One region of the Janthinobacterium sp. PLB04 genome, then DNA from elsewhere that is predicted to be linked to it. Evidence: predicted binding sites of a transcription regulator. Region 1 holds the regulator's gene; each other region holds the start of a gene.
The links. The regulator LexA, encoded in region 1, represses DNA repair genes until DNA is damaged. The targets are predictions, from matches to a motif close to ACTGTATNNNNATACAGT.
Positions count from the first base shown of each region.

Region 2: the regulator LexA is predicted to act here: its motif matches at 3,345-3,362, upstream of LSO07_RS01125 (putative DNA modification/repair radical SAM protein).
Region 3: the regulator LexA is predicted to act here: its motif matches at 2,603-2,620, upstream of recA (recombinase RecA).

Region 1 covers NZ_CP088968.1:5,107,285-5,115,384, forward strand. The annotation lists gene LSO07_RS22545 (inorganic phosphate transporter) at 1-283, opposite strand, end outside; gene LSO07_RS22550 (DUF47 domain-containing protein) at 326-952, opposite strand; gene LSO07_RS22555 (replicative DNA helicase) at 1,047-2,432, opposite strand; gene rplI (50S ribosomal protein L9) at 2,568-3,023, opposite strand; gene rpsR (30S ribosomal protein S18) at 3,051-3,341, opposite strand; gene priB (primosomal replication protein N) at 3,367-3,666, opposite strand; gene rpsF (30S ribosomal protein S6) at 3,687-4,076, opposite strand; gene lexA (transcriptional repressor LexA) at 4,352-4,987, shown strand; gene LSO07_RS22585 (cystathionine gamma-synthase family protein) at 5,055-6,296, opposite strand; gene purF (amidophosphoribosyltransferase) at 6,340-7,863, opposite strand; gene LSO07_RS22595 (CvpA family protein) at 7,903-8,100, opposite strand, start outside.
Region 2 covers NZ_CP088968.1:281,109-289,208, forward strand. The annotation lists gene LSO07_RS01120 (RHS repeat-associated core domain-containing protein) at 1-3,165, opposite strand, end outside; gene LSO07_RS01125 (putative DNA modification/repair radical SAM protein) at 3,378-4,610, shown strand; gene LSO07_RS01130 (UdgX family uracil-DNA binding protein) at 4,607-6,070, shown strand; gene LSO07_RS01135 (bile acid:sodium symporter family protein) at 6,022-7,035, opposite strand; gene LSO07_RS01140 (BON domain-containing protein) at 7,262-7,624, opposite strand; gene LSO07_RS01145 (sigma 54-interacting transcriptional regulator) at 7,892-8,100, opposite strand, start outside.
Region 3 covers NZ_CP088968.1:6,108,362-6,116,461, reverse strand. The annotation lists gene LSO07_RS27060 (DUF4212 domain-containing protein) at 1-207, opposite strand, end outside; gene LSO07_RS27055 (sensor histidine kinase) at 200-1,732, opposite strand; gene LSO07_RS27050 (response regulator) at 1,735-2,469, opposite strand; gene recA (recombinase RecA) at 2,711-3,814, shown strand; gene recX (recombination regulator RecX) at 4,042-4,497, shown strand; gene LSO07_RS27035 (class I SAM-dependent methyltransferase) at 4,724-6,262, shown strand; gene LSO07_RS27030 (DUF2889 domain-containing protein) at 6,541-7,101, shown strand; gene sucC (ADP-forming succinate--CoA ligase subunit beta) at 7,174-8,100, shown strand, end outside.

The sequences.
Region 1 (8,100 bases):
AGATGGCGCCCATCAGCGCGCCGAAGATCACGTACTGGTCGATCACCGCCGGGTCAATGGTGCCCTTGCCCACCGTGGCGGCCACGGTCAGCTGGTGGAACACGAAGATGGCGACGAAGTTGAACGTGGCGGCCATGGCAACCGCGGTCTGCGGTTTCAATACGCCCGTCGAGACCACCGTGGCGATCGCGTTGGCGGCATCGTGGAAGCCGTTCATGAAGTCAAACAGCAGCGCGAGGACGATCAACAGGCCTAGCACGTAGATGCTGATTTGTATGGTCATTGTAGTTTCTTTTCTGATTCTGGTTCAGGACAGGCCCAACGCTTACGCGTTTTCGACGATGATGCCTTCGATAATATTGGACACATCTTCGCAACGGTCGGTCACGGTTTCCAGAATTTCGTAGATCGCTTTCAGCTTGATCAGGTTGCGCACGTCCGGCTCATCGCGGAACAGCTTGGACATGGCAGCGCGCATCACGTGGTCGGCATCCGATTCCAGGCGGTCGATCTCTTCGCAGATGGCGACGATCTTGCGCGAGTTGTCCATGTTATGCAGCATGGCGACGGCGTCGCGCACTTTTTCGGTACAGGCCAGCACCAGTTCGGCCAGGCGCTTGGCTTCCGGCGTGACGGCTTTCAGGTCGTACAGCGAAACGGTTTGCGCCGCATCTTCCAGCAGGTCGAGGATGTCGTCCTGGCGCGTGATCAGCTGATGGATGTCGTCGCGGTCGATCGGCGTGATGAAGGTCTTGTGCAGCATTTCCACGGTGGCGTAGGTGACTTTGTCCGCCTGTTTCTCGATGCTTTCGATCGCATGCACGCGGTTTTCCAGGTCGTCGAAATTGGTCATCAGGCCGAGCATCTCTTTGGCGCCCTTGACGCACAGTTCCGCGTGCTGGTTAAACAATTCAAAAAACTTGCCCTCAGTGGGCATCAAGCGTCCAAACATGTCATTCTCCGTTAAGCATTGAGTCGTGTTATTTACTACAGAAAGCCGCCCCTTTTGATGAAGGGGCGGCCAATGGAATATCAGTGCTGCTGTGTTAGTCGCCTTGGTAAAGCGCCAGGCCACCACTGTAATTGCCAAATTTGGTGTACTGCCCCATGAAGGTGAGGCGGATGCTGCCGATTGGACCGTTACGTTGTTTACCGATGATGATTTCGGCCGTTCCCTTGTCTGGCGAGTCGGGGTTATACACCTCGTCGCGGTAAATGAACAGGATCACGTCGGCATCCTGCTCAATAGCGCCCGATTCGCGCAAGTCGGACATGACAGGACGTTTGTTCGGGCGTTGCTCCAGCGAGCGGTTCAGCTGGGACAGCGCGATCACGGGGCAACCGAGTTCTTTCGCCAGGCCTTTCAAGCCCCGTGAAATCTCGGAAATCTCCGTGGCGCGGTTGTCGCCCGGCGTATTGGCCGACATCAGCTGCAAGTAATCGACGATGATCAGACCCAGCTTGCCGCATTGACGCGACAGGCGGCGCGAGCGGGCGCGCAATTCGATCGAGTTGAGCGCCGGCGTTTCATCGATGTACAACTGCGCGTCGTTCATCTTCTGGATCGCATTCGTCAGGCGCGGCCAGTCCTCGTCGTTCAGGCGGCCCGTGCGCAGGCGGTGCTGGTCGAGCTGTCCGACGGAGCCGAGCATACGCATGGCCAGCTGGGCGCCGCCCATCTCCATCGAGAACACGGCCACGGGCAAGCCGCTGTCGATGGCCACGTTTTCGCCGATGTTGACGGAAAACGCCGTCTTGCCCATCGACGGACGGCCCGCCACGATCACCAGGTCGCCCGGCTGCAGACCGGAGGTCATGCGGTCGAGGTCGATGAAACCGGTGGGCACGCCCGTGATTTCACTCTGGTTGTCGCGGCTGTACAGTTCGTCGATGCGCTCGACCACTTGGGTCAGCAGGGGCTGGATGGCGGTCCAGCCCTGGGCGCCGCGCGCGCCCTCTTCGGCGATGGCGAAAATCTTCGACTCGGCCTCGTCAAGCATCTGCTTGACTTCCTTGCCTTGCGGGCTGAAGGCCGTGCCGGAAATATCGTCGGCGACGGTGATGAGCTTGCGCAGCACGCCGCGGTCGCGCACGATCTCGGCGTAGCGCCGGATGTTCGCGGCCGATGGCGTGTTTTGCGCCATGGCATTCAGGTAAGCGAGTCCGCCCACATCATCGGCCTTGCCGAGCTGGGTCAGGGTTTCAAAAACAGTAATGACATCGGCTGGCTTGGAAGCGTTAACCATCTTGACGATTTGCTCGAAGATGATGCGATGGTCATAGCGATAGAAATCCTCCGCATGCATGAAGTCGGCGATGCGGTCATACGCGGCATTGTCGCGCAGCAGACCACCAATGACGGATTGTTCTGCTTCGATCGAATGCGGCGGAATACGGAGGGAATCCAGTTGCGGATCAGAGGGGGCGTTCATGGCGCGAATTATACCCGCTTCGGCGTGCTGGCAAAAATAAAGGGCTGAAATTGAGCGAAAAAAAGGCCACAAAAAAGCCGGGCGAACCCGGCTTTTCATAGTGCGGCAACGCTTGCGGGCCAGGCCCGCAGACGATTACGCGTTCGCGTCTGGTACGACAGCGATAACAACTTCCACGACCACGTCGGTGTGCAGAGCAACCGAAACGTTGTGCTCGCCAACGATCTTCAGCGGGCCGGTAGGCATGCGGATTTGTGCTTTTTCAACAGCAAAACCTTGCTTGGTCAGCGCTTCAGCGATGTCGAAGTTGGTGACGGAACCGAACAGACGGCCATCAACACCAGCTTTTTGAGCAACTTGAACGGTCAGGCCGCTCAGTTTTTCGCCCTGGGCTTGCGATGCGGCCAGTTTGGCGGCAGCAGCTTTTTCCAGTTCGGCGCGCTTGACTTCGAATTCAGCCACAGCGGTTGCCGTAGCACGACGTGCCAGGCGTTGCGGGATCAGGAAGTTACGTGCGTAACCGTCTTTGACTTTGACGACTTCGCCGAGGTTACCGACGTTAACAACTTTTTCTAACAGAATGATTTGCATAGTTCTTCTCCAGGAATATCTGACCGATTAAGCGTGGTGCAGATCGGTGTATGGCAGCAGCGCGAGGAAGCGAGCGCGCTTGATTGCGGTGTCAACTTGGCGCTGGTAGTGCGCTTTGGTACCGGTCAGGCGTGCTGGCATGATCTTGCCGTTTTCTTGGACGAAGTCTTTCAGCGTGTCGACGTCTTTGTAGTCGACTTGCTCAACGTGAGCTGCGGTGAAGCGGCAGAACTTCTTGCGTTTGAACAACGGGTTTTGCTGTTTGCGTTTTTCTTTAAGCTTGAGCTTATTTTTGTCGAACTTTTTACCGAATGCCATGTCAGGCTCCTGTATCTAAAATGCGCTAGTCAGAATTGACTGCACTAAAATCAATGATGTGAAACACCAAACTCTTGCTGTTGCGGCTCTTCCTGGCCAGGAAACCCGTGAACTGATATACCCCGCCCAAGCTTGCCTGACTGAACCTGCCTGAAATTTCGCCAGCGGCTAGCGCGGCAACATCAAACTCGGTCAAACGGGCAATCCCTGCTTCCATCTGCTGCGAACTGTGTTGCAATACTGCATTCACAATCGGCAGCCCTGCCGGGGTATAGCGCAATATTTCGCGCTCGGCAATGATGGCGGTTACTTGTAGCTGGTTCAGCGCACGATCCTGGTCAAGAATTAAGCTGCTGCTGCGGCTGGAGCGGCTGCTGGTGCTTCGGTGCGGTGGCTTTTGGCCGCGTCTTCGCGTTGTACCGATTTCATCATCGGCGAAGGAGCTGTTTCAGCTTTCTTCATTTTAACGGTCAGGTGACGCAACACGGCATCATTGAATTTGAATGCTGTTTCCAACTCGACCAGGGTCTCGTTGTCGCATTCGATGTTCAGGCAGATGTAGTGTGCTTTAGGCAGCTTTTGGATCGAGTAAGCCATTTGACGGCGGCCCCAATCTTCCACGCGGTGAACCGAACCGCCGCGGGTGGTTACGCTGGCTTTGTAGCGTTCGATCATCGCGGGCACTTGCTCGCTTTGGTCCGGATGGACGATAAAGACTATTTCATAATGACGCATGCAAACTCCTTCAGGTCGGATTGATAATCGCCCACCCCGGCGTCAAGACGGGTGTGGGAAGGTCAGCCGAAGATTATAACCGCCTTTTGCAAACGTTTCAATCATTCCTTCCACCAGCCCCCGAAAAGCCCGCGCGCCACCGTGCTTTCCGCCCCTGGACAAGTATTTATTGCGAAATTCGCCTAAAACACGGAAATCCCCTTGCATAGTGGGCGATACTGTACAAAAATACAGACTGTTCATATAGACAGCATTTTAGTATGCACCCACCGCTCATGATCAAGCTGACAGCACGACAAGAACAAATCCTGAACCTGATCAAGGATGCGATTGAAAACACGGGCTTTCCTCCCACCCGTGCCGAAATCGCCAATGAACTGGGTTTCAAATCGGCCAACGCGGCCGAAGAGCATTTGCAGGCCCTGGCCCGCAAGGGCGCGATCGAGATTTCTCCCGGCACCTCGCGTGGTATCCGCCTGATCGGCGCGGCCGCTGAAGCCCTGCCATCGAAAGTGCCGGCAGCGCTGCTGATGTCGCTGCCCCTGATCGGCCGGGTGGCGGCAGGCTCGCCCATCCTGGCACAGGAAAACCTGGAAGCGAGCTACAACGTGGACCCCGCCCTGTTTTCTGCCAAGCCCGACTTCCTGCTGAAGGTGCGCGGCTGGTCCATGCGCGACGCCGGCATCATGGATGGCGATTTACTGGCCGTCAAGAAGGTCGATAGCGCCAAGAATGGCCAGATCGTCGTCGCCCGCATCGGCGACGAAGTCACCGTCAAGCGCTACAAGAAAACGGGTTCCGTCATCGAATTGCTGCCGGAAAACCCCGACTTCAAGGTCATCACCGTATCGCCGGAAGATGAATTCGCCCTGGAAGGTTTGGCGGTAGGCTTGATGCGCAGCTGGCATTGAACCTCCGCATGTAAAAAGGGCCGCAACAGCATGACTGTTGCGGCCCTTTTTTTATTGCCCAGGCGTTTTATGCGTCCAGGGCGCTACGGAAATCCTCGAGCAAGTCCGCCTCATCCTCGATACCGACGGACACGCGGATCAGGGATTCGGCGATGCCCATGCTGGCGCGACGCTCAGCGCCCATCTCGTAAAAGATCGTGTGGGCGACGGGAATGACCAGGGTGCGCGTGTCGCCGAGATTGCTCGCTGGAATGGCAAGATTGAGACGATTGAGGAAATCGAAGCAATCGATGCCATCCTTCAGCTCAAAGCTGAACAGCGAGCCATAGCTGCGGAACAAATCCGTCGCCAGCGCGTGCTGCGGATGCGCGGCCAAGCCCGGGTAATGCACGGCCGCTACCCGCGGGTCGGCGGCCAGCATGGTGGCCAGCGCCAGGGCGTTCGAGCAGGTGCGGTCCATGCGCAAGGCCATGGTTTCCGCGCCGACGGCGATATGGTGCGCCGCCTCCGGCCCCAGGGAGGCGCCGAAATCGCGCAAGGCCTTGGCGCGGATTTGCGCGATGCCCCACTGCGCCGGCGCCGCCTTCTTGTAATTGTCGAAAATGTTCGGATACTGCGTCCAGTCGAACACGCCCGTGTCCGTCAAACTGCCGCCCAGGGCATTGCCGTGGCCGCCGATGGATTTTGTCAGCGCATTGACCACCAGGCCCGCGCCCACGGCTTTCGGGCGGAACAGGTAAGGCGTCGTCATCGTGTTGTCGACGATGTACAAAATGCCGCGCTCCTTGCACAACGCGCCGATCTTCGCCAGGTCGGCGATTTGCGTGCGCGGATTGGCGATGGTTTCGACAAACACGATGCGCGTTTGCGGCGTGATGGCGGCGGCCACGTTGGCCACGTCCGTGGCGTCGACGAACGACACGGCGACGCCCTGCCCCGTCACCGTTTGCCACAGGCTGTTGGTGTTGCCAAACAAAAAGGCCGACGACACGACATGGTCGCCAGCGCGCAAGAGCGCCTGCACCACGGCGCCGATGGCGCCCATGCCGGTGGCGAAGCACAGCGTGGCGACGCCGTCTTCCATCTTGTTGACCTTGTCTTCCAGCGCGGAGACGGTCGGATTGCCCTGGCGGCCGTAGCGGAAGCCGGGCTCCTTGCCCTGGAATACGGAAGCGAGCTGGCGCGCATCGCCGTAGCCGAAGGCAACGGAAGTATGCACGGGCTTGTGCAGGGAACCGTGCTCGATGCCCTTGCGGCGGTCGTTATGCAGGATGGTGGTGGTAAAGCCGTAGTTTTTTTTATCGTTCATGATCGCGGAGCAAAAAAAGCCCGGCGCTAGCCGGGCAAGATAATTACGCTTCTGTTGTCGCCAGGTTCAGGTTCAGCTGGGAACGCGGCGTATCTTCGGGCGCTGCCGCCTTCGGATGGTGGCGCGCATATTCCAGGCGGTCCAGGTATTCCTGCGACACGTCGCCCGTCACGTACACGCCATCGAAGCACGACGCTTCGAAGTTGGTCAGGGCCGGGTTGACATCGGCGATGGCCTGCTTGAGCGCGCCGATATCCTGGTACACGAGGTAGTCGGCCGTGATTTCGCGGCACACTTCTTCCGTCGTGCGGCCATAGGCGATCAGTTCGTCGCGCGTCGGCATGTCGATGCCGTACACGTTCGGGTAGATCACCGGCGGCGCAGCCGAGGCGAAGATAACTTTCGTCGCGCCCGCTTCGCGCGCCATCTGCACGATTTCACGGCTGGTGGTGCCGCGCACGATGGAATCGTCGACCAGCAGCACGACCTTGTCCTTGAATTCGGACGGGATTGCGTTGAGCTTCTGGCGCACGGATTTTTTGCGCGCCGCCTGGCCCGGCATGATGAAGGTGCGGCCGATGTAGCGATTCTTGATGAAGCCTTCGCGGTACTCGATGTTCAGCGCCATGGCCAGCTGGATGGCGGCCGGACGCGAGGAATCGGGAATCGGCATGACCACGTCGATATGCACGCCTGGCAATTCGGCGCGGATCTTCTCGGCCAGGTACTCGCCCATTTTCAGGCGCGTGGCGTACACGGAGGCACCGTCGATGACGGAGTCGGGACGGGCCAGGTAGACGAATTCGAACACGCACGGGTTCAGGCTGGCATTATCGGCGCATTGGGCGCTGTGCAATTGCTTGTCAGCATCGATGAAGACGGCTTCGCCGGGACCGATGTCGCGCACGAAGCGGAAGCCCATGCCTTCCAGGGCCACGGATTCGGAAGCGATCAGGTATTCCGGACCTTGCTCCGTTTCATTGATGCCCAGGCACAGCGGGCGGATGCCGTGCGGATCGCGGAAGGCCAGCAAGCCCACGCCGGCGATCTGCGCCACGGCGGCGTAACCACCCTTGACGCGGCGGTTCAGCACGGTAACAGCCTTGAAGATGGCTTCCGGGTCCAGGTTCAGGCCCGTCGTCGCTTCCTGGATTTCATGCGCCAGCACGTTGAGCAGCACTTCCGAATCGGAATCGGTATTGATGTGGCGGCGGTCATTCTTGAACATTTCCAGTTTCAACTGTTCCCAGTTGGTCAGGTTGCCATTGTGCGCCAGGGTGATGCCGAACGGCGCATTCACATAGAACGGTTGTGCTTCCTCTTCGCTCGACGAACCGGCGGTCGGGTAGCGGCAATGGCCGATGCCCGTCGTGCCTTGCAGCGAACGCATGTTGCGCGTACGGAAGACGTCACGCACGAGGCCATTGGCTTTGTGCATGGAAAACATACTGCTGTGATTGGTCGCAATCCCTGCCGCGTCCTGACCGCGATGTTGCAGGAGCAACAATGCATCATAGAGCAATTGATTGACAGGTTGATGGGAAACGACGCCGACGATGCCACACATGGTGTGCTCCTAAACTGTGCTACTGATTTTAAAAAAAATTCAAAATTTCACATGCTGCGCGTAAGCGGCAGGCAGATAAGGCTTGATGGCGCGCGCGCCCTGCTCCGCGAGCGGGCTGAGCTGCGCATTTTTCCAGAATGGCTGCTGCGGTATGGAAGTCATGCCACACAAGATGACGGCGGTCAGCACGATCACAAGGCCCCGCGCCACGCCGAACAGGCTGCCCAGGGTGCGGTC
Region 2 (8,100 bases), 1.6 Mb from region 1:
CGTGCCCACGGGGTTGTAGCTGAAGTTACGAAACTCGCCATTGCCGCTCCATGATGCGAGCCGGTTGCTGCCGCTATCGAGCACGAAACTATAATTGCTGCCTTTCCTGGCCTGGCCTGTACGATTGCCAGCCTGGTCCCAGGAGAAACTCTGATAGTCGATCCGGCGCGTCACCAGTCCTACGCGGTCAGCAGCATCATAGTCAATTCCCTGATTCATATGCTCATTGCCCGAATCGATCATGGCAATGATCTGATTCGTACTGTTATGGCGATATTCCACGTTTTCCACATTGCCGGAAATGCGCGTAATACGGCCATCCGCATCCAGCGTCACTCTGCGCGGTAAATTATTCCCGTAGCGCCATGCATGAGGCTGGCCGCTGACCGGCTGATACAGGACTGAATCAACGAGTTTCGTCCACACACCGGTCGCATTCGTCAACAGTTCACTCACGCGGCCATAAGCATCGTACGAATAAAAGGTACGCGTGCCCGATGGGTAATGGATGCCCTCCAGGCGACCAGCGGCATCATAGTCCCAGACAGTCGTATAGCTGGTGCCGTATATATTATTGACTTGTACAGTGAGCTGCCCAGATGCGTTGTAGGCGTAGCTGGTGTACCCCGTCAGATCCGTGAAACCAGTCAGGCGCCCCTTGCCAAACCGTCCCTCGTCATAGGTAAATTTCTCGGTTTCACCACTATTACTGCGTGATATTTGACGATCCAGACTATCCAGGGTGTAGCGGGTAACTCTGCCATCGGAACGTGTTTCACTTTCCAACCGGCCCGCCGGGTCATAGCCATATGTGGCGGTACCCGTATCTGGACTGACGATGCTGGTCACCTGCCCAAAACCATTATAGGTATAACGCGTTTGCAAGGGGCGCGGATCGGTCACCGATGCCAGCCTGCCTTCGGCATCATAGGCCCTTACGGTTACCCCGCCATCGGCCGCGGTCATCTTGACGAGACGATTCGCGGCGTCATACGCATATGAGGTCGAGCGGCCAGCCGCATCGGTAACGCTCACGAGATTGCCATTGTGATCGTATCGTTTGTCGAAACGCTGACCATTGTTACCAAGCTCGCTGTACGGACGGCCCAGGGTATCCGTTTCCATCGTGGCGCTCAACTCACCGGCAGCAACCGGGACTGGCAGGCCAGCACTCACCTCCGCATGATGCAGGGCGGAACTCACACGCACGCTGTTGTCGGGAACATTCACCGCAATATGCGTGAATTCCCCCAGCGCATTGCCGACATATTCGACCCGGCCGCCGGCAGTGTATTGATACTGCGTCATGCTGCCGTCCGGATAACTGATGGAACGCACCAGGTCGCCCGCATGATAGGCAAGATGCGTCGTCTGGCTGCCATTGAGCGTCGTTGCCAGCAGGCGGCCCATGTCATCGTAAGCATAGGTACTGGCGACACCATTGCTGTCGGTATAGCTCGATGGGCGCCCCATGCCGTCATGGCCTGCCCACGCTTGCTGGTGGCCCAGCGGATTCATCATGCCAGTCAGGTTGCCGCGCGTGTCGTAGTCATAGCGCGTGACTGCGGCGCCACCAGGCAGGCTGCGCGATACTGTCCAGCTCGACATGGTGCTGTTCGGATAAAACGTGTACGTGTGCACGAATTTCTTTTGCTTGCCGGTCTTCAGGTCATCCCAGGTTTCGCTCTCGAGCTTTCCCGACGGGGCCCACGCATGGTAGTAGGTATAGCTGACGCGCAAGTAGGCTACGTTGCCCGCATTGCGGTATTCGGTCTTCTCAATTTCATTCCCATTCCAGCTATGCACGACCGTCTGCGCCGCGCCCGTGCCTGCCGCCGTCGTCTGGCTCAACAGGCGGCCGCCAGCGTCATAGCTGTAATCCGTCTTGTTGCCATTCCAGTCCAGCGTATAGTCGACGTAGCCGTTGGCGTCATACGCGGTGCTGGCGGCCGCCGCGGCGCACGTCGCCGTGCCGGCGCGGGAAACCGATGTCGGCTTCAGCTCGCCACCGATCAGGGCAAACTTGTGGGTGGTCGCTTGTTGACGCGCATCGGTCACCGTCGTTTGATTAGCGCCATAGACGAACGTCTCGCGCTCCTCTCCACCCTCGAGGCCGCTCTCGCTGACCCGGCCATCGGCGAAATACGCATAGCGGCCATGGCGCTGCCCATTGATGCTGATCCCCGTCAACAAAACGGGATTGGCCGTCTCGTAGTGATACTCGCGTACCTCCTGGCTGGCTGGCGCCGTGACCTTGGCGAGCATGCCGCTGGCATGGTATTCATAATTCCAATCATTGCCCGCCGGATCACGCACGCGGCTCACCTTGCCATTGCCGCCCCAGGTGAACTGGATCAGCTGGCCGCTGCTGTTGCTGACACTGGCAAGCTGATTCGGATTGGCGCCGTACTGGAAATTGAGTTGCGCGCCTGCACCTTCCACGATGGAGACAATTGCCCCCACTTTATTGTAGGTATAGGTATTGCCGTTGGCCCACAAGGTCCAACCGGCGCCTGGGGCATACACCATTTCGCCGCTGCGCGCGGACTTTCCGGATAAGTACAAATAAGATTTTGCGCGCGGATCCTGAGGCGAGGGGAACTCGTTCTCTCCGACGAATTGATAATTGGTGGTGCTGCCGGTGGGATCAGTCACCGTCACGGAACGGGGTATGCATCGCCCCGTTCCCGTATTGCCGCAATTCGGTTCCTTCAACCTGGGCACATCCACGTTGGACAGCCACTGTGGTCCGAACAGGGTGCCGACCGCGTGCTTGCTGCGATAGGTCCTCTTCAGCCCCAGGCCGTACAGGCCCAAGGACTGGAAATCCACCTCGGGCTTGATCTTCTCACCGGTGGCAATGACCACCGGGTGCGCCGTCATGGCACCGCAGCGATTGATATTCGTATTGGCATTCGATGGCGCGGCATCGGTGTTGGCGGGGCCTGGCGTGCCGCCACCGCGCGAGGGACGGTCGTAGAGGTCGAACATGTCGCCGGGCCAGCGGCAAAATACACCGCTCATGGCGATGCAGTCTTCATAGGCCTGCCGTTCCCGCTCGGCGGTAACGGTGATGGTGGGCATGGTGTAGCTTTGCGCAAACGGACTCTGGAAGAAGAGAACGAGGAATACTAAAACGAGTTTTTTCTGGAATAGGCTGAACATGAGAGTGAATCGGAGGTATTTTTGGCTAAGCGTCTCAAAGAATGAAACTCCAGCTAACATTGACATGTTAGCACTATATTTCATTGCTTATACGTAATGTCCTTACCGTTTTCAGGCCATTCTTCCATATTCAAAAGACACGGCCCTTTGCAGGCAATGTCGCTGCACATTCCTGATATACTGTATATAAACACAGTATATCGGGGTGAGCCATGGAATTGACGGACAAGCTGGAAATCCTGGCCGATGCGGCCAAGTACGACGCGTCTTGCGCCAGCAGCGGCGCGCCCAAACGCGATTCCATCGGCAAGGACGGCTTTGGCGCCACCTCGGGCATGGGCATTTGCCACAGCTACACGCCGGACGGGCGCTGCGTTTCTCTGCTGAAAGTGCTGCTGACCAATTACTGCCTGTACGATTGCCAGTACTGCGTCAACCGCCGTAGTTCGAACGTGCCGCGCGCGCGGTTTACGGTGGCCGAAGTGGTCAAGCTGACGGCCGACTTTTACCTGCGCAACTATATCGATGGCCTGTTCCTCAGTTCCGGCATCATCCAGTCGGCCGACTATACGATGGAGCAGCTGGTGCAGGTGGCGCGCGAGTTGCGCGAGGTGCACCAGTTCCGCGGCTATATCCACCTGAAAACCATTCCGGACGCCGATCCCGCCCTGATCGCACAGGCGGGCCGCTATGCCGACCGGCTCAGCGTCAACATCGAACTGCCGACGCAAGACAGCGTGCAAAAGCTGGCGCCGGAAAAAAGCGTGCATACGATCAAGCTGGCAATGGGCGCCATCCGCCGCAAGCTCGATGAGAAAGCGGAAGAACCGCGCGCGCCGCGTTTCGCGCCGGCCGGGCAAAGCACGCAGATGATCGTCGGCGCCGACGCCAGCGACGACCAGCAAATCCTCTCCACGGCTGAGACCTTGTACGGCAGCTACAAACTCAAGCGCGTGTATTACTCGGCGTTCAGCCCCATCCCCGACAGCCCGAAAAGCGTGCCGCTGGCGCCGCCGCCCATGCTGCGCGAACACCGGCTGTACCAGGCCGATTTCTTGCTGCGCAGCTATGGTTTCCAGGCCAGCGAACTGCTGCCCGCCACGGGCGGCAACCTGGCGCTCGATATCGATCCGAAATTGGCGTGGGCGCTGGCGCACCGCGAACATTTTCCGCTGGACTTGAACCGCGCGGCGCAGCACATGATCGCCCGCGTGCCCGGCATCGGCCTGCGCAACGCGCAGCGCATCGTCGACCTGCGCCAGTTGCGGCAAGTGCGCTACGCCGACCTGTCGCGCCTGCGCTGCAGCATGAAGAAAATCGCTCCCTTCATCATCACGGCCGACTACTTTCCCGCGCGCGACACCACCGCCTCGGAACACCTGCGCCGCGCCATGGCGGAAGCGCCGCAGCAGATGAATTTGTGGCCGGAGCTGCAGGCCGCATGAGTACGGTGGTGCGGCTGGCGCAATCGTTCGACGAGTGGCGCGCGGCCGCGCGCGAACTGATCGCGCGCGGCGTGCCGCCTGCTGACGTTGCCTGGCAGTCACAGCCTGGTGATGGCGACCTGTTTTCCTCGACGCCAGATGCGACGGATACCAGCGCGCCGTTGCTGCGCCTGCCCCGTTCCCTGGTGGAATTGCTGGAAAGCGCCGCCTGTTTCAACGTGCATGACCGCTGGGCATTCCTGTACCAGGTGCTCTGGCGCTGGCAACTGGACCAGCACGATGTACTTTCTCCCGCCGACGCGGACGGTGCGCGCCTGCATGCCATGGCCAAGGCCGTGCGCCGCGAAGAGCACGACATGCATGCGTATGTACGTTTCCGCGAGCGGGCGGAAAGTGAGGGCGCACCACGCTTTGTCGCCTGGTTCGAGCCCACGCACGACGTGCTGCCGCAGGTGGCGCGCCATTTCGCCCGCCGCATGGGATCTGCCAGCTGGATGATCGCCACGCCCGCCGCCAGCATGCTGTGGGATGGCACGACCTTGCATGCGGGACCGGCCCTGCTGAGCGGAGCGGCCGATATCGACGATGCGGGCGAAGCCCTGTGGCTGACCTACTACCGCAGCATCTTCAATCCGGCCCGCGTGAATGCGGATTTGCTGCACAGCCATATCCCCTCGCGCTTCTGGAAAAACTTGCCCGAAGGCGCCATCGTGCCCGCCATGCTCAGCGGCGCCGCCAATGGCGAACGGCGCACGGGCCAGACGGCCAGCGTGGGCCAGCGCAGCGGCGCCACCATGATCCCGGTCTCCGCCGAGCGCGCCCAGCCCGCGCGCGAACTGCCCACCACCCTGGACCAATGCCGCCGCTGCACGCTGTGGCAGCACGCCACGCAAGCCGTGCCCGGCGCCGGGCCGCCACAGGCGCGCATCATGCTGGTGGGCGAGCAGCCGGGCGACCAGGAAGACCTGGCAGGCTTGCCCTTCGTGGGCCCGGCTGGCGCGCTGTTGGACCAGGCGCTGCGGGAAGCGGGCATGGCGCGCGACAGTATTTACCTGACCAATGCCGTCAAGCATTTCAAGTGGGAACCACGCGGCAAGCGCCGCCTGCACAAGACGCCAGCGCAGCGCGAGATCCTCGCCTGCCATGGCTGGCTGGAACAGGAATTGGCCAGCGTAAAACCGCAAGTGATCGTGGCGCTGGGCAGCACGGCATTGAAGTCCATCCTGCAAGACGGCGCGGCAAGCATGACGCCGCTGGTCGGCACGCCCATCCGGCACGATGGACGCTGGGTGGTCGCCGTATATCACCCCTCGTACGTGCTGCGCGCGCCCGATGCGGCGAGCCGGCGGCAGGCTTACGAAGTGATCGTGGCGGGGTTGCGGCAGGCGCTGCTGCTAGGGCAGGATAGCCATTACAGCGTTGAAGCCGGCACTTCCTGCCCCTCATCGCGCCGCGCATAGCGTTGCGCGATCACGGCGCAGATCATCAGCTGAATCTGGTGGAACAGCATCAGCGGCAAGATCACCATGCCCAGCGAACGGGTGGAAAACAGCACCTTGGCCATCGGCACGCCGCTGGCCAGGCTTTTCTTCGAGGCGCAAAAGACGATGGCGATTTCGTCTTCCTTGTTGAAACCCAGGCGGCGGCTGATGAAGGTGGAAATACCCAGCACCAGCGCCAGCAGCAGCAGGCTGATCAAGCCCAGGGCGACCAGGGTTTCCACCGAAATCGTATGCCACAGGCCTTCGCTGACGGCTTCGCTGAAGGCCGTGTAGACCACCAGCAAGATCGAACCCTGGTCGACATATTTCAGGGTGGCTTTATGGCGGTCGACCCAGCGGCCGATCCAGCGGCGCAGGAACTGGCCGGCCAGGAATGGCAGCAGCAGCTGCATGACGATGGACAGCACGGCGTCCACCGACGACTTGCTTTCCGCGCCCTTGGCCACCAGCAAGCCCACCAGGATGGGGGCGAGGAAGATGCCGATGAAGTTCGAGGCCGAGGCGCTGCAGATGGCGGCCGGCACGTTGCCGCGCGCCATGGCCGTCATGGCGATCGAGGATTGCACAGTGGAGGGCAGCGCGCACAGGAACAAAATGCCCATGTACAGGTCGGGCGTGAGGAAGGTCAGCGCCAGCGGACGCAGGGCCAGGCCCAGCAGCGGAAACAGGACAAAGGTGCTGGCCAGCACCAGCAAGTGCAGCCGCCAGTGCATGGCGCCGGCCACCACGGCTTCGCGCGACAGCTTGGCGCCATGCAGGAAGAACAGGGCGCCGATGGCAACAGTGGTGATGTTGCCGAAGACCACGGCCGTCTGGCCCGTGCAGGGCAGGAATGTGGCCAGCCCCACGGTGACGAGCAGGGCGATGGTGAAATTATCGGGTTTCAGATTGCGCAACAGGGCAGCGGGGGAAAAAGAAGACATGCGGTAGCCTGGTAACGGCGCAGCCTTGCAACAGCATGCTGTGCCGGGGATGACAAACAGCGCCGGGAGCGGCGCCAGTACTGGCTATTCTACCTGTATTGCCCAATTCCTTGCCTGATGGCATGGCCTGGCTTTTCGGCGCAAACCGGACAGACAAAAAAAATGCCCTGTCCGCAGACAGGGCAACCCGGAGTAAAGTACAGCGCGAGGCGTTACCGCGCGGGGATTAACCGGCGGCTTTGACTTTCAGCTCGTTCTTGATTTCTTTCACGCCGCTCACGGAAGCGACGATCTGCACGACGCGGTCACCCGCTTCGGCGCTCGGCACGTCGCCCGACAGGACGACCACACCTTGCTGGGTTGCTACCTTGACTGGCAGGGCAGCGGCTTGCGCATCGGCGCTCAGGGCGGCCTTGGCCGAGGAAGTGATGGTTTCATCAGGGACGGCAGCGGCAGCGTTGGCGGCCACGACGGTGTCAGCAGGAGCTTGTGCTTTTGGGGCGGAGTCAGCTGCATGCGAAGCGGTGATCGAGGCGCCCGACAGTACGATAGCGGCAACCAGGGTATTGAACAGTTTCGATGTTTGCATGGTAGTTCCTCTCAATGAAGTTAAAAGCTTCTTACTTGGATAAAGCAACACTTTGAAGCGTCACATCTACCCATACAGCAAGCACCGTGCCAGCTTTTAAATTTCCTTGAAAATCAACGACTTACACTCGAACTCGATTTCTCCAGCCCGTTTCAGACGGATCTGGCCGGAAAAACGGGGCTTTTTGTCGCCTGACAGCGACAGCTTGTGGCAATACCGTCAATGTTTTACGCCAAGCCCCTGATTTTCAACGCTTTATTTTTGTCGCTATTCAGCGACAGGGTCGCCGTCAAGCCGGAACAGGGCCGGCGTCAGCTCGTATTTCTGTAATAAACGATAGAACTCCGTGCGGTTGCGGTCGGCCAGGCGGGCCGCGTCGGCCACGTTGCCGTCCGTCAGACGCAGCAATTGAATCAGGTAGTCGCGCTCGAAGCGCTGCTTGGCTTCGTTGTAGCTGAGCGCCTCCAAGGACGGCA
Region 3 (8,100 bases), 1.0 Mb from region 1:
CGCCATATAGAAGGGCAGCGGCCAGCCGAACAGATTTAAATGCAACAGTTCGCGCGCATAAAACACGGTCAGGAAGCCCGTCAGCAGCCAGACCAGCAGCAGGATGACCGTCAGGCGCCGCGTCTTGCGCCAGTGGATATCGCGGCGCGACTGCAGTTCGGGGTTGGGCGTGCGCAACGGTACTGCGGGAAGGCTGGGCTTATCCATACGTGACCTCATCCTCTTCTGGCGCGTCCGGCAATAACAGGGCGATGCTCAGGCGCAGCAGGGTGCCCGGCAGCTTCGGCGAGTGCGCGCGCGGATTGTTAAAAATATCGACTTCGGCGCCATGCTGCTGGGCAATTTCGCGCACGATGGCCAGGCCCAGGCCGCTACCGTCGACATTGCTGCCGAGAATGCGGTAAAAGCGTTCGAAGACATGGGCCCGCTCGGCTTGAGGAATGCCGGGGCCCGTATCTTCCACTTCCAGGATGGCCAGTTCCAGGGTGCTGCGCACGCGCACCGTGACGCTGCCGCCCGACGGCGTGTAGCGCAGGGCATTGTCGATCAGGTTGCTCAGCAGCTCGCGCAGCATCATGGCATTGCCGGAAATCATGATCGCATAGGCGGGCTGCTCGAAGCCCAGGTCGATATGCTGGGCAAACGAGGCTTGCACCCAGTCCTGCACCACGCCGCGCGCCAGTTCGCTCAGCTCGATCGGTTCGAACGTCGTGCCCGCCTGAGGCTGGTTTTCCGCGCGCGCCAGGGCCAGCAGCTGGTTGACCAGGCGCGTGGCCGCTTCCGAACTTTTCGCCAGTTGCAGCAGCGAGCGGTGGATCTCGTCGTGGTCGGTCTGGCGCAGCGCCAGCTCGGATTGCATGCGCATGCCGGCCAGCGGCGTTTTCATCTGGTGCGCGGCATCGGCGATGAAGCGCTTCTGCATGTCGATCGACAACGACAGGCGCGCCAGCATCTCGTTGAGCGAACCGACCAGCGGCGTGATTTCCTCGGGCACCTGGCCCGATTCGATGGGCGATAAATCGTCGGGCGGCCGGGCGCGTATGCGTTCCTGCAATTGCGCCAGCGGCGACAGGCCGCGCGCTAGGGCAAACCAGACCAGGGCCAGGATCACGGGCAGGATGATGAACTGCGGCAAGATCACGCCCTTGATGATTTCATTGGCCAGCTGGGCGCGTTTTTCCAGGGTTTCCGCCACCTGCACCAGCGCGCGGTGCGGCTCGTCGTTGTTGCTGGACGGAATGTCGAGATAGCTGAACGCCACGCGCACGGGCGTGCCATGGATGGTGTCGTTGCGAAACAGCACCATGCCGCTGCGGTATTTGTCGGGGTCCTGCGGCGGCGGCAAATCGCGGTCGCCGTCGAGGTATTCGCCGCGCGGACCCACCACCAGGTAATACAGGGTGTCGATATCGTCGCCGCGCAGGAAGTCGCGCCCCTTGGTGTTACTGCTCTTTTCCGGCACGCGGCGCAGCATGGCGCCGTCGGCCTGCTTGACCTGCTGCGTCAGCACGGTCACGCTGTCTTCCAGCGCATGGTCGAACGGCTGATTGGCGATGCCCTTGGCCACCAGATAGGTGATGGCGATGCTCATCGGCCACAGCAGCAGCAAGGGCGCCAGCATCCAGTCGAGGATTTCGCCAAACAGCGAATGCTCGATGGTGTCGTCCTGCTCCGTGGTGGGCGGTTCGAACCAGTCGTCGTCGTCCGCCTCGTCCGCTGGCGCCTCGCGCACCTTCACTTGCTGGCGGGTCCGCTGGCCGGGCTTGCCGATTCGCCCGCTTCGGCGTTCAGGCGCGCCGCTTCCGAGTATTTTTCCAGGCAATAGCCGAGGCCGCGCACGGTGGCGATGCGCACGCCGCCCACCTCGATCTTCTTGCGCAGGCGGTGCACATACACTTCGATGGCGTTGTTCGACACTTCTTCGCCCCATTCGCACAGGTGGTCGACCAGCTGTTCTTTCGAGACGAGGCGGCCGGTGCGGCCCAGCAGGATTTCCAGCAAGCCCAGTTCGCGCGCCGACAGGTCGAGCATCTGGTCGTTGATGTAGGCGCTGCGCCCCACCTGGTCGTAGCTGAGGGGGCCGTGCTTGATGATGGTGGCGCCGCCGCCGGCGCCGCGGCGCGTCAGGGCGCGCACTCTTGCCTCCAGTTCCGACAAGGCGAACGGCTTGGCCATATAATCATCGGCACCGAGGTCGAGGCCATTCACGCGCTGCTCGATGGAATCGGCGGCCGTCAGGATCAGCACCGGCAGCAGCGAGGCGCGCGCGCGCAGGCGGCGCAGCACTTCCAGGCCGGACATCTTGGGCAGGCCCAGGTCGAGGATCAGCAAGTCGAATTCCTGGGTGGAGAGGGCCGTATCGGCCTCCTGGCCCGTCTTGACGTAGTCGATCGCATAACCGGACTGGCGCAGCGAGCGGGTCAGGCCATCGGCCAGCACGCTGTCATCTTCGGCAAGTAAAATACGCATGGTGCACTTCCTATGCTTGCGGCGGTAGAAGTTTGTATTGTGTTTCATTTTCCGCAAGGTGGCGAGTTTTTGTGAGAAACCAGGCTTGTATTGATCTGTTTCAAAACAAATCCACGTTCCGCTTGCATTGATCACTGTTTTTTTATACAGTACTGTCTGTGTAAAGAATTTAACCCACTGGCGCTATCGCAGGCTGCAGGATTCACGTGAATCCGCAACTGTAGAACGGCTGAAAGAACATATGGACGATAAAAAAGCTGTAGTACCCGCATCGGAAAAAGCCAAGGCGCTCGCCGCCGCACTGGCGCAGATCGAGAAGCAGTTTGGCAAAGGTTCGGTCATGCGCATGGATGCCAGCGCAGCGATCGAAGAAGTGCAAGTCGTGTCGACCGGTTCGCTCGGCCTCGATATCGCGCTGGGCGTGGGCGGTTTGCCGCGTGGCCGCGTGGTGGAAATCTACGGTCCGGAATCGTCGGGTAAAACCACCCTGACCCTGCAAACCATCGCTGAGATGCAAAAACTGGGCGGCACCTGCGCCTTTATCGATGCCGAGCACGCGCTCGATGTCGGTTACGCGCAAAAGCTGGGCGTGAACCTGCATGAATTGCTGATCTCGCAACCGGATACGGGCGAGCAGGCGCTGGAAATCTGCGACGCCCTCGTGCGTTCGGGCAGCGTCGACCTCGTCGTCATCGACTCCGTGGCCGCACTGACGCCACGCGCCGAGATCGAAGGCGACATGGGCGATTCCCTGCCAGGCTTGCAAGCGCGCCTGATGTCGCAAGCCCTGCGCAAGCTGACCGGTTCCATCAACCGCACGAATACCCTGGTCATCTTCATCAACCAGATCCGCATGAAGATCGGCGTGATGTTCGGCAGCCCGGAAACGACCACCGGCGGCAATGCGCTGAAATTCTACGCCTCCGTGCGCCTGGATATCCGCCGCACCGGCTCGATCAAGTCCGGCGATGAAGTGATCGGCAACGAAACCAAGGTCAAGGTCGTCAAGAACAAGATCGCGCCACCGTTCAAGGAAGCGCACTTCGACATCCTGTACGGCGCCGGCACCTCGCGCGAAGGCGAAATCCTGGACCTGGGCTCGGATGCCAAGATCGTGGAAAAATCCGGTTCGTGGTACAGCTACAACGGCGAACGCATCGGCCAGGGCAAGGACAACGCCCGTGCCTTCCTGCAAGAGCGTCCGGCGCTGGCCCGCGAAATCGAAAACAAGGTCCGTGCTTCGCTGGGCGTGCGCGAACTGCCGCCGCTGGCCGCTGAAAAGCCGGAAAAAGCGGATAAAGCCGCCGACAAGGCCGCCAAGGCTGCGGAAGCCAAGGCAGAGTAGGTCGGATTAGCGCGGCAAAGCCGCGCGTAATCCGACAACACCACAGACGTCAACAATGTTGTCGGAGCAGACGCCAACAATGTTGTCGGATTACGGCCCAAGGGGCCTAATCCGACCTACGCGCGGCTCGCCGCATAGTATGACCACGATCGCCGTCCCGCGTTGTTGCGCCGGGCGGCGATTGTGTTTGGATGGCTTGATCGTGGAATGAAAGACAAGGTGGGTGTATGGCCGCAGTACAACTAAGCCTGAAGGGTAGGGCGCTACGCTTTTTGTCGATGCGCGAACACAGCCGCATGGAATTGCGGCGCAAGCTGCAGCGCCATGCGCAGGAGGGCGATGATGTGGAAGCCTTGCTCGACAGCCTGGAGCAAGCCAACTGGCTGTCGCAGGAGCGCTTTTCCGAGTCGCTGATCCACCGCCGCTCGGCCCGCTTTGGCAATAGCCGCATCATGGCGGAATTGCAAAGCCATGGCATCGGGGGCGAGGCCTTGCAGGAACTCAAGGCGGGCCTGGCCGAAGGGGAGGTTGCGCGTGCCTGCGAGGTGTGGCGCCGCAAATTTGGCGAGGTGGCGCAGGATGCCGAGCAGCGCAACAAGCAGATGCGCTTCCTGATGCAGCGCGGTTTTTCCCAGCGCGCCGTGCAGGTGGCCTTGAAGGGGCTGGATCCCGACGAGGAATAAGGCAGGCGCGGGCATTCCACGGGGTCTGCGGGCGCGACGGCAAAGCCGCTTTCCCGTGTCTCTGGCCTGCCGGTCTGGCCATGCCCGTGCTTCCCCCGCCGTGCCGCCATGAACTGGGCTTTCAAACGCCGTCTGTTTCCAGGATGGTGACGCCGCGTGATCGGGTATGCTGGCGCTCGAACGCTGTGCGATGCGCGCAGCACCACTGATCGTGACAGGATGCAAGATGAGCAACTGGAATGCCGGCTATATGGCCGAAATCGCCTATACCTATGGCTATTACGAAGAATTAAATCCTTTGCGTCTGCGGCTGCCCCTGCTGGCCGCCGGCCTTGCCTTGCCTGCCAGTGGCACGGCTTGCGAGCTGGGCTTTGGCCAGGGTATCAGCGCCAACATCCATGCGGCGGCGTCCGCCACGCGCTGGCATGGCAATGATTTCAATCCATCCCAGGCTGCATTTGCCCAGGAGTTGGCCAGCGCGGCTGGCGCCGGCGCGCAGTTCACGGACGAATCGTTCGCGCAGTTTTGTCGCCGCGACGACTTGCCCGATTTCGACTTCATCTGCCTGCACGGGATCTGGAGCTGGGTCTCGGCGGAAAATCGCGCGCTGATCGTCGACTTCCTGCGGCGCAAGCTGAAAGTCGGCGGTGTCGTCTTCATCAGTTACAACACTCAGCCAGGCTGGGCCGCAATGATGCCGATGCGCGACCTGATGGCCGAACATAGCCGCGTCATGAGTGCGCCGGGCCAGGGCGTGCTGGCCAGAGTCGAAGGCGCCATCGGTTTCGTTGACAGGATGATCGCCACGCAACCGCGCTACCTGGAGGCCAACCCGCTGCTGGCCGACCGCATTGAAAAGCTCAAGGCGATGGATGGGCATTATCTTGCCCATGAGTATTTCAATGCCGACTGGCAGCCGATGGCCTTTTCCAGCGTCGCGGCCATGCTGGGCGAAGCCAAGCTCGAGTTTGCCGCGTCAGCCACCTATACCGCCCTGGTCGACATGCTGAACCTGACGGCCGAGCACCAGCAATTCCTGGCCGAGATACCCGATCCCATCTTCCGCGAGACGACGCGCGGCTTCCTTGTCAACGAGCAGTTCCGCAAGGATTACTGGGTCAAGGGCGCGCGCAGGCTGACACCGTTCGCCCAGGCCAGTGCCTTGCGGGCCGTGCGCGTGATGCTGGCCGTGCCGCGCGACGAGGTGGTGTTGAGCGTGCATGGCGTGCTGGGCGACGCCGATATGGATGAGCGCGTGTATGCGCCCGTGCTCGATGCCATGGCCGACCATCGCGTGTACACGATAGGCGAACTGGAGCAGCAACTGGCTGGCAGCGAAGCCAACCTGGCCGCCTTGCTGCAGATCATGCTGGTGCTGGTCAGCAAGGGCAGCGTACTGGCTGTCCAGGACGAGGCCGACATCGCCGTGGCGCGGCCGCAGACGGCGCGCCTGAATGCGCACCTGCTGGAACAGGCGCTGGCAAGAACCGATTTGACCATCCTCGCCAGTCCCCTGACGGGCAGCGGCGTGGCTGTACCGCATTTACAACAGCTATTCCTGTGGGCGAAACTGCAAGGTTGTTCAACGCCGCAAGAATGGGTGCGCGCGACATGGCCGGTGTTGCTGCGCCTGAAACAGTTGCTGACGAAGGACGGGCAGCCCTTGTTGACGGAAGAGGAAAACCTGGCCGAACTGCTGGCGCACGCACAGCATTTCTCTGCGCGTAACTTACCCATTTTGCGCATACTGGGTGTGACTGACTGAGGCGCAGCGCCGGCCAGGTTGCCGGTGCTTGCACTCCTGCATTCAAGTTATTCATATTGCGAATGTTTGTCATTCATTTTGCGATTTTCACTGATAATTTGCGGCAGGCGGCCAGACCAATAAAAAATTATGTTGCGGCGCAACTAGCGCCCTATGTGCTACACTTTTAGGGTTTTTGCGGCGCCGCAGGTGCGGTTGCTGTTCGTAGAAGCTGCGAACGGCGTGCTTTATGCACATGGCTGCTTACTAATTATGGCCGCGCAAGCGGCATCGGTCTTATGTCCCTGTCAACTCCCGTATCCCGGCGCGCCCTACGGCACTCCCGTGTTATCGACGTCCAAGCGTATGTGCGCGACGACGGCCTGTGGGATATTGACGCCCATATCACCGATATCAAAAGCTATGACGCGACCCTGGCCTCCGGCCCCCGTCCCGCCGGCGCCCCTCTGCATGACCTCCATTTACGCATTACCGTCGATCGCGAACTGAACATTGTCGAGGCCGAGGCTGCCTCCGATGCCGTACCCTATCCCGGTTTTTGCGATACCATCGGCCCCGCTTACAGGGCGCTGATCGGTCTGAATTTATTGAAGAATTTCCGCCGCGACTTGAAACAGCGCCTGGCGGGAATCGCCGGCTGTACCCATTTGACCGAACTGGCGCAAGTCTTGCCGACTGCGACGGTTCAGGCATTTGCCGGCGATGTCTGGTCGACCCGCGACGGTGCGAATGCTGACTTATCGCATGAAAAGCCGTTTCAACTCGACAAATGCCACGCCCTGCGCACGGATGGCGGGGCAGTTGCACAGTATTACCCGCGCTGGGTAGCCAAGCCGTGACCCCGGCGCTTTCCTGTTTTTTTTGCACCACTAACCGTATTTTTACACATCAGTATCAGAAGGGAAGCCAGCATGAAAATCCATGAGTATCAAGCCAAAGAAATCCTCCGGCAATTCGGAGTGACGGTACCACGCGGTATTCCGTGCATGTCCGTCGAAGAAGCCGTCAAGGCTGCGGAAACCCTGGGCGGCCCGGTGTGGGTTGTCAAGGCGCAGATCCACGCAGGTGGCCGCGGCAAGGGCGGCGGCGTGAAAGTGGCAAAATCGATGGAACAGGTCAAGGAATACGCTGACCAGATCATGGGCATGCAGCTGATCACGCATCAGACCAGCGCCGAAGGCCAGAAAGTCAACCGCCTGCTGGTGGAAGAAGGCGCCGACATCAAACAGGAACTGTACGTTTCGCTGGTCACCGACCGCGTCACCCAGAAAATCGTCCTGATGGCATCGTCCGAAGGCGGCATGGACATCGAAGAAGTGGCCGAGAGCCACCCAGAGAAGATCCACCACGTCACCATCGAGCCGAGCGTTGGCCTGACCGATGCCCAGGCAGACGACATCGCGACCAAAATCGGCGTGCCTGCCGGTTCCATCGTCGACGCCCGCGTCAACCTGCAAGGCCTGTACAAGGCATACTGGGAAACCGATTGCTCGCTGGCCGAAATCAATCCGCTGATCGTCACCGGCAGCGGCAAGGTCATCGCCCTGGACGCCAAGTTCAACTTTGACCCGAACGCCCTGTTCCGTCATCCGGAAATCATCGCCCTGCGCGACCTGGACGAAGAAGATCCAGCTGAAATCGAAGCGTCGAAATTCGACTTGGCCTACATCTCGCTCGACGGCAACATCGGTTGCCTGGTGAACGGCGCCGGCCTGGCCATGGCCACCATGGACACGATCAAACTGTTCGGCGGCGAGCCAGCCAACTTCCTGGACGTCGGCGGCGGCGCCACGGCAGAAAAAGTGACCGAAGCGTTCAAGATCATGCTGAAAAACCCA